One region of the Kocuria turfanensis genome, then DNA from elsewhere that is predicted to be linked to it. Evidence: riboswitches for the same ligand, from Rfam matches in the RefSeq annotation. Region 1 holds a riboswitch; the other holds the start of a gene.
The links. A riboswitch is a leader RNA that binds a small molecule or an ion and turns the genes downstream of it on or off. The one in region 1 is predicted to bind cyclic di-AMP.
Positions count from the first base shown of each region.

Region 2: another riboswitch for cyclic di-AMP. It lies ahead of AYX06_RS20300 (C40 family peptidase); the one in region 1 lies ahead of AYX06_RS18335 (C40 family peptidase).

Region 1 is NZ_CP014482.1:98,111-101,513, reverse strand. It holds gene ctaD (aa3-type cytochrome oxidase subunit I) at 1-849, opposite strand, end outside; cyclic di-AMP (ydaO/yuaA leader) riboswitch at 1,284-1,435, shown strand; gene AYX06_RS18335 (C40 family peptidase) at 1,438-2,055, shown strand; gene AYX06_RS18330 (ArsR/SmtB family transcription factor) at 2,486-2,854, shown strand; gene AYX06_RS18325 (cation diffusion facilitator family transporter) at 2,851-3,403, shown strand, end outside.
Region 2 is NZ_CP014481.1:77,621-81,023, forward strand. It holds gene AYX06_RS17415 (DUF305 domain-containing protein) at 1-117, opposite strand, end outside; gene AYX06_RS17420 (four-helix bundle copper-binding protein) at 532-942, opposite strand; cyclic di-AMP (ydaO/yuaA leader) riboswitch at 1,530-1,722, shown strand; gene AYX06_RS20300 (C40 family peptidase) at 1,728-2,390, shown strand; gene AYX06_RS17430 (C40 family peptidase) at 2,664-3,403, shown strand, end outside.

The DNA of each region.
Region 1 (3,403 bases):
GATGATCTCGGAGACGATGCCGAAGAACGGCAGCGCCAGGATGTAGACCTCGGGGTGGCCGAAGAACCAGAAGAGGTGCTGCCACAGCACCGCCCCGCCGTTGGCCGGGTCGAAGATGTGCCCACCCAGGGTCCGGTCCATGCCGAGGGCGAACAGTGCAGCGGTGAAAGGCGGGAACGCCATGATCACGAGCAGCGAGGTGATGAGCGTGTTCCAGGTGAACAGGCCCATCCGCCACACGGTCATGCCGGGGGCGCGCATCGCGATGATCGTGGTGATGAAGTTGACCGCGCCCATGATCGTGCCGAAACCGGACAAAATCAGGCCGAACACCCACAGGTCACCACCGGAGCCTGGGGTGAAAGAAGCGTTGCTCAGCGGTGCGTAGGCGTACCAGCCGAAGGAGGCCGCGCCCTGCGGGGTGAGGAAGCCGGCGGTCGCGATCAGCGAGCCGAACAGGAAGAACCAGAACGCCAGGGCGTTGAGCCGCGGGAAGGCGACGTCGGGGGCGCCGATCTGCAGGGGGACGATGACGTTGGCGAAGCCGACGAACAGCGGGGTGCCGAACATCAGCAGCATCAGCGTGCCGTGCATGGTGAACAGCTGGTTGTACTGCTCCTTGGTCTCCAGGATCTGCATGCCCGGGGCGAAGAGCTCGGCGCGGATCAGCAGCGCCATGACGCCGGCGAGGCAGAAGAAGGCGAAGGAGGTGATCAGGTACATGTACCCGATCGTCTTGTGGTCGGTGGAGGTCAACCACTGCACCACCATCCGGCCTTTGGAGCGCGGCACGACCGTCGGGTGGGCTGTGCTTCGGAGCTGGTCGGCGGTGTAATCATAAATAGCCATGCGGTCTCCTCGGGCCCAAATGCCGTACGTATTCAAACGCCGATTACCGTAGCGCACATAGCTGGAGCTGCTCGGGGACGATTCTTGTACCGCCATCCGTGGAAATTTCCCTGACATCGGCCACCGAGCCTTTTAGGGCGGCACGCGTCCCCGCCACAGCGCGGTCAACGGCTCCCCGTACCGTCCGCACGCACCACAAAGGCATGTGCCGCCCGCCACGAGGCGCCATAATTTGCAGGACATTAATAGGAAAAAGTCGAGAAAAATTTACAACTTCATCAAATCTTGATTGTTTTCTTTATAGTTCCTATACATTCCCGAATGGGATTGTGATTGTTTCGTGATCTTCTTGTACTCTTCGATGCGTGCCGGCCACTGATCCTGTCGGCGCCTTCGGGCACATCGCCGAATTCTGCCGGTGCCCGAGGTTCATTACACAGAAACTGCTTGGCAGAAGCGGGGGAACCACATGCGGTCCCGATGATTCGGGTCCTAGGGGTTAAGTCGCCAGAGCATCCCGCCCTGCGACCGGGTGTCTCCCACCCGCATCCGACAGCTCACCTCGTAGGCAAAGGGAGGAGTACATCCATGGCATTCTTCAAGCACACTTCTGCTCGTCACCGCGCCGAGACCCCCTCGTGCCGGGCGCGTAACACCACCATCGCTGCTGCTGCTGGCGTGGCAATCCTTGGATCCGTGGCCCCGGCCCAGGCCTATGCGGAGCTCCCGGCTGCCCCGGCCGCCACGTCGTGGGCCCCGGCTTCGTCCTCTTTGGGGAGCCAGGGCTCCTACGTCACCCCGGCCCCGGTGGCGGCGCAGACGGCTTCGAGCGTGAGCCCGCAGTCCACCGCGATCACCGAGATCGCCCCCGCCACTGGCGGCATCGTGGGTACGGCCATGCAGGGTGTGGGCACCGGCTATGTCTGGGGCGGCACTTCCTTCGGTGCCTGGGACTGCTCTGGATTCACCGGGTGGGTCTACGCCCAGCAGGGTATCGATATTCCCCGCACCAGTTTCCAGCAGATCGCAGCCGCCACCCCGACCTCCACTCCGCAGCCCGGGGACCTGGTGTCTCAGAACGGTGGCAACCACATCGGCATCTACATCGGTGGCGGCAAGATGGTCTCTGCGCTGAACCCGACCCAGGGCACCTTCGTCCACTCCGTCAACGCCATGCCCCTCGATGGGTACTACACCTACCGCTGAGCTTCGCCCCACCAGTGGTGGCCGGTTGACGGGAGGCCTTCCGTCAGGTGCGAAGTGCTCCGAGAGGATCGTCATCGGCGACATATTTGGGGTACTTCGTGCCTGGATCGCAGAGTCGATCGGTCGCCACGGCCCGGCCGCCTTGCACCCGGTCGGGAAACGGCGCACGGGCGGGCTGCCCAGCGGAGCAGCGCAGAAAGTGATCATGGGCTCCACCCGTCTCCTGCCGGAGGCAGACAATCGCCTTCCCTCCCCGCAGGGGCATTGCGGCAACGGCCGCACGAGGTGCCGTGGTGGTTCGAGGACGGGGGCGCCGCAGTGGCGGACGGCACCCCCATCCGCCCACACCGTAGGGACACAAGCTGGACATTGCCCGAGCCTCGCTCGACCCCGCCCCTCTTTGATACAGATTCTGCTGTACGGTTGTGGCATGAGGATCTTGTCCCCGGTCGAGGTGATGTCCCGGTTCGGCAAAGCACTGGCCGATCCCACCCGGGCCGCGGTGCTGCTGCAGCTGCAGCAGGGCCCGGCGGTGCCCTCGGAACTGGCGGCCCAGATCGGGGTGAGCCGGCAGATCCTGTCCAACCACCTGGCCTGCCTGCGCGACTGCGGGCTGGTCGTGGGCGTGCCGGCCGGACGCAATGTGCGCTATGAGCTCTCGGACCCGAAGCTGGCCCACGCCCTGGAGGACCTGCTGGGCACGATTCTCACCGTCGAGGCGGTGTGCCAGTGCGGCACGCCGGAGTGCGCCGCCGAGGAGCTCGCCGGTGCGGCCAGCACCCAAGAGGTTCCGGCGTGAGCGGTGAGCACGATCACGCCCACGGTGCCACCGGGCGGCGGGGAAAGCTGGCAGTAGTCTTCGCCATCACCGCCACGATCATGGTCGCCGAGATCATCGGCGCGGTGATCTCGGGCAGCCTGGCGCTGCTGGCCGATGCCGGGCACATGTTCACCGACTCCGCCGGGCTGCTGATCGCGCTGATCGCGGCGACCCTGGCCCTGAAGCCGGCCACGGACAAACGCACCTGGGGGTACAAGCGGGCGGAGATCGTCGCCGCGGCCGCCCAGGCCTCGGTGCTGCTGGCCGTGGGCGGGTTCGTTGCCGTCGAAGGTATCCGCCGGCTGCTGGAGCCCCCGGAGGTCGAGTCTTCGGCCATGCTGTGGTTCGGGGTGATCGGGCTGGTCGGCAACATCATCGGGCTGATCATCCTGGCCTCGGGGCGGGGAGAGAACCTGAACATGAAGGCCGCCTTCCTGGAGGTCGCCAACGACGCCCTGGGCTCGGTGGCGGTCATCGTCTCCGCGATCGTCATCGCCACCACTGGGTGGACCCAGGCGGATGCGATCG
Region 2 (3,403 bases), on a different contig from region 1:
GGCCACCTGCCCGTGGGCCAGGGCCGGGGCGGTGGCCCCGCCCAGCAGGGCGGTCGCGAAGATAACGGTGGAGGCGGCGGCCGTAATGCGGCGGCCAAGGAACTGGGTGGAACGCATGATGATGTCTCTCTTCCACAATGAAGAAGCTCGACCCCGATGTGCCGGCCTCGGCAATCAGCTCGTACCCGGCACGCGAACAAGCCGCGCGGGTAGAGCTGTCCTGAACAAGGGGTGGGGGAAGAGGAAACCCGCCTCCGGGCGGGCCCGATCAGCCCATCAGGATCCTCTTTCACCGACGGAGACCGGTCACCGGTATCCGTCGGTCAGCGTGTGGCCTCCAGAAAAGGCCCAGTTCCCGTGGAAGCCCTTCTCCACGGGCCCTCAGGTACTGGGGCACCACCCAGGCGGCGGGTGCGTCATGGCGGCGGTCCCCTCACCAGAGGAGATCTGGCCCGTGACGCCGATCCCTGTCGGTCACGGACGTTCGCACCGCCCCCGCCGCCCGGGTGATGGGTCAGTGGGGGTCGGGACTCAGCCCAGGGAGGCGACCAGTTCGGCGCAGGCGGCCTCGCAGCGACGGCAGGCCTCAGCACAGATCCGGCAGTGCTCGTGCATGGACGCGTGCTGCTCGCACTCATCCGCACACGCCTTGCACGCCATCTGGCAGGCCTTGATCGCGTCCAAGGTGATGTTCGCGTCGTAGCCGGTGTGCCGCGAGAGCACCCGTCCGGTGGCCTCGCACAGGTCCGCGCAGTCGAGGTTGGTGCGGATGCACTTGGTCAGCTCGGCAACCATGTCCTCGGACAGGCAAGCATCCGCGCAGGCGGTGCAGGTCTGGGCGCACTCGAAACAGGCTTCGATACAGGCGGCCAGCTTCTCTTTGTCCACCCCGCCGAGGTCCTTCGGGTAGGTCTCCAGCATCGCGCTCACGTGGTGGGTCATGGCTTGCTCCTTCGTCGGTTTTCTCCAGGAGACGAACCGGCCGGAACCAGCCCGCCATGCCATCGACAGTAAACTGCCTTTTCTGTGTGACGCGCCCCAAAAACTTGAAGATTTGATGAAGATAAACGCCCCAGTGACGCGCAGCGGCACCCCATCGGCTGGCCTTCACCGCGGTGAAGCCGGTCGAATATGGAGATCTCGTGAAGAAATCCCGCCTCACGCTCCGAAAAGGCGCCCCGAGATCTCCCCAAGATGTAAGCACCCTCGAAAAACCCTTGGTACTGCCTCCAGAAAAGCTGGGAGACACGCGCGGCCCCCAGCCCCTTGTCGCCGCTAGATGTGTCCAGCGAAAAGCGCTTCACGATGCCATTTTGCCTAGTCATACCGGTCCCAGACTTGCCAAGGCTCGCGTCATGAGCCCAGCTGAGCGACGAAGCTCGTCTTCCAGGATGTGGCCATCAGGAGCCGGGACCCCGACTTCTCAGTCCCGACCGGAGGAAGAATCTGGGCCGTGATCTAAACGTGACACTTTCGTTATGGATGGGCTACTGTCCACTGCGTGCCGCTGACTGATCCGGTCGGCACCCTCGTGCACATCGCCGAATTCTGCCGGTGCCCGGGGTTCCTGAAGAGAAATCGCTTGGCAGAAGCGGGGGAACCATTTTCGGTCCCGGTGATCCGGGACCTAGGGGTTAAGCCGCCCAGGACGTCTGCGTCCGGGGCGGCCGGGTGTCTCCCACCCGCATCCGACAGCTCACCTCGTAGGCAAAGGGAGGAACACACCCATGACTATTTTTAAGCGCCGCACTGCCCGCCACCGCGCCGAGACCACCTCGCACCTGGTGCGTACCACCACGATCGCCGCTGCCGCCGGCGCGGCGCTCATCGGCTCCATCGCCCCGGCCCAGGCCTACGCCGAGGTCCCCGCCGACACCGCCACCGCCTACTCGGCCCCCGCGTCCGCTCTGACGACCTACTCCTCGACGGCCCCCCAGGCCGTCGTTGCCCCGCAGGCCGTCTCCACCGCCTCCACCCAGGCCCCGGCCGCTCCTGAGCAGAACGCTTCGGCCGCGACGGTGTCCACCCAGTCGGCGGACATCACCGAGATCACCGGCGCCTCCGGGATCGTGGGCACCGCGATGCAGGGCGCCGGCACCGGCTACGTCTGGGGCGGGACCGCCTTCGGCGCCTGGGACTGCTCCGGGTTCACGAAGTGGGCCTACGCCCAGAACGGCATCGAGATTCCCCGCACCAGCTTCCAGCAGATCGCCGCGGCCACCCCCACGGCCACCCCGCAGCCCGGGGACCTCGTCTCCCAGAACGGCGGGGCCCACATCGGCATCTACATCGGCGGCGGCAAGATGATCTCCGCCCTGAACCCCACCCAGGGCACCTTCGTCCACCCCGTCAACGCCATGCCGGTGGACGGCTACTACACCTACCGCTGACCCGGCCCGCCCTCCGCAACGACCGGAATCGTCGCGGAGGGCCCCGGTCCTCGCCCCGGTTGCACAAGAGAGTCCCCGCCTCTCGAGTGAGTTTTTCGTCCACTGCGGACACCACACCTTCCTCCACTCACCCGCCGTGGGCGGTGCTCCCGATCCGGGGCCCGCTCCGCCGGACACCGTGACACCTTGCACCCCTGACCGGGGTAATCCGTGCTGTCACCACACCGTTCCGTCAGATCCGCCCGGCCCTCCAGAAAGCCTGCTGAACTCCTCATGACTCGTGACCTGACCTCCTCCAACGGCATCGGCTCCCTCCTCACCGGCAAGGCCCGCACCGTGGCCGCCGTCGCGGCCTTCTCCGGCCTGGCCCTGGCCACCACCGTCTCCGTGCAGGCAACCCCGGCCCCGGAAGCCTCCACTGACGCCCCGCTGTCGGCCGTCGCCGCCGCCACCCCCACCGCAGCGCCCACCGTGTCCCTCGAGCCGGTCGCCCACGTGACCACAGCCGAGAAAAAGGCGGAGCAAAAAGTCGATGCCCCGGTCGTCGCGGCACCCGCCGTGGCCGCTCCGGCACCGAAGGCCGTGGCCGCCCCGGCCGTCGCACCCGCCCCGGAGCCAGTCGCCCAGGATCCAGTCGTCCAGGAGCCAGTCGTCCAGGCGGTCCCGAAGCCTGTCACCGCACCCGCCCCGGTGGCGTCCCCCGCCCCGAAGCCGACTGTGCAGGCGGCCCCGAAGCCTGTCACCGCACCCGCCCCGGTGGCGTCCCCCGCCCCGAAGCCGACTGTGCAGGCGGCCCCGAAGCCTGTCACCGCACCCGCCCCGGTGGCGTCCCCCGCCCCGAAGCCGACTGTGCAGGCGGCCCCGAGGCCCGCCGCCGCTCCCGCCCCAAAACCGGCCGTGCAGGCCGCTCCGGCCGCCGAGCGCACGGTCACCCCGCAGAGCTCGTCCTCCGGCAAGGGCGCGACCATCGCCTCCGCGGCCATGGGACAGCTCGGCGTCGGACAGGACTGCAC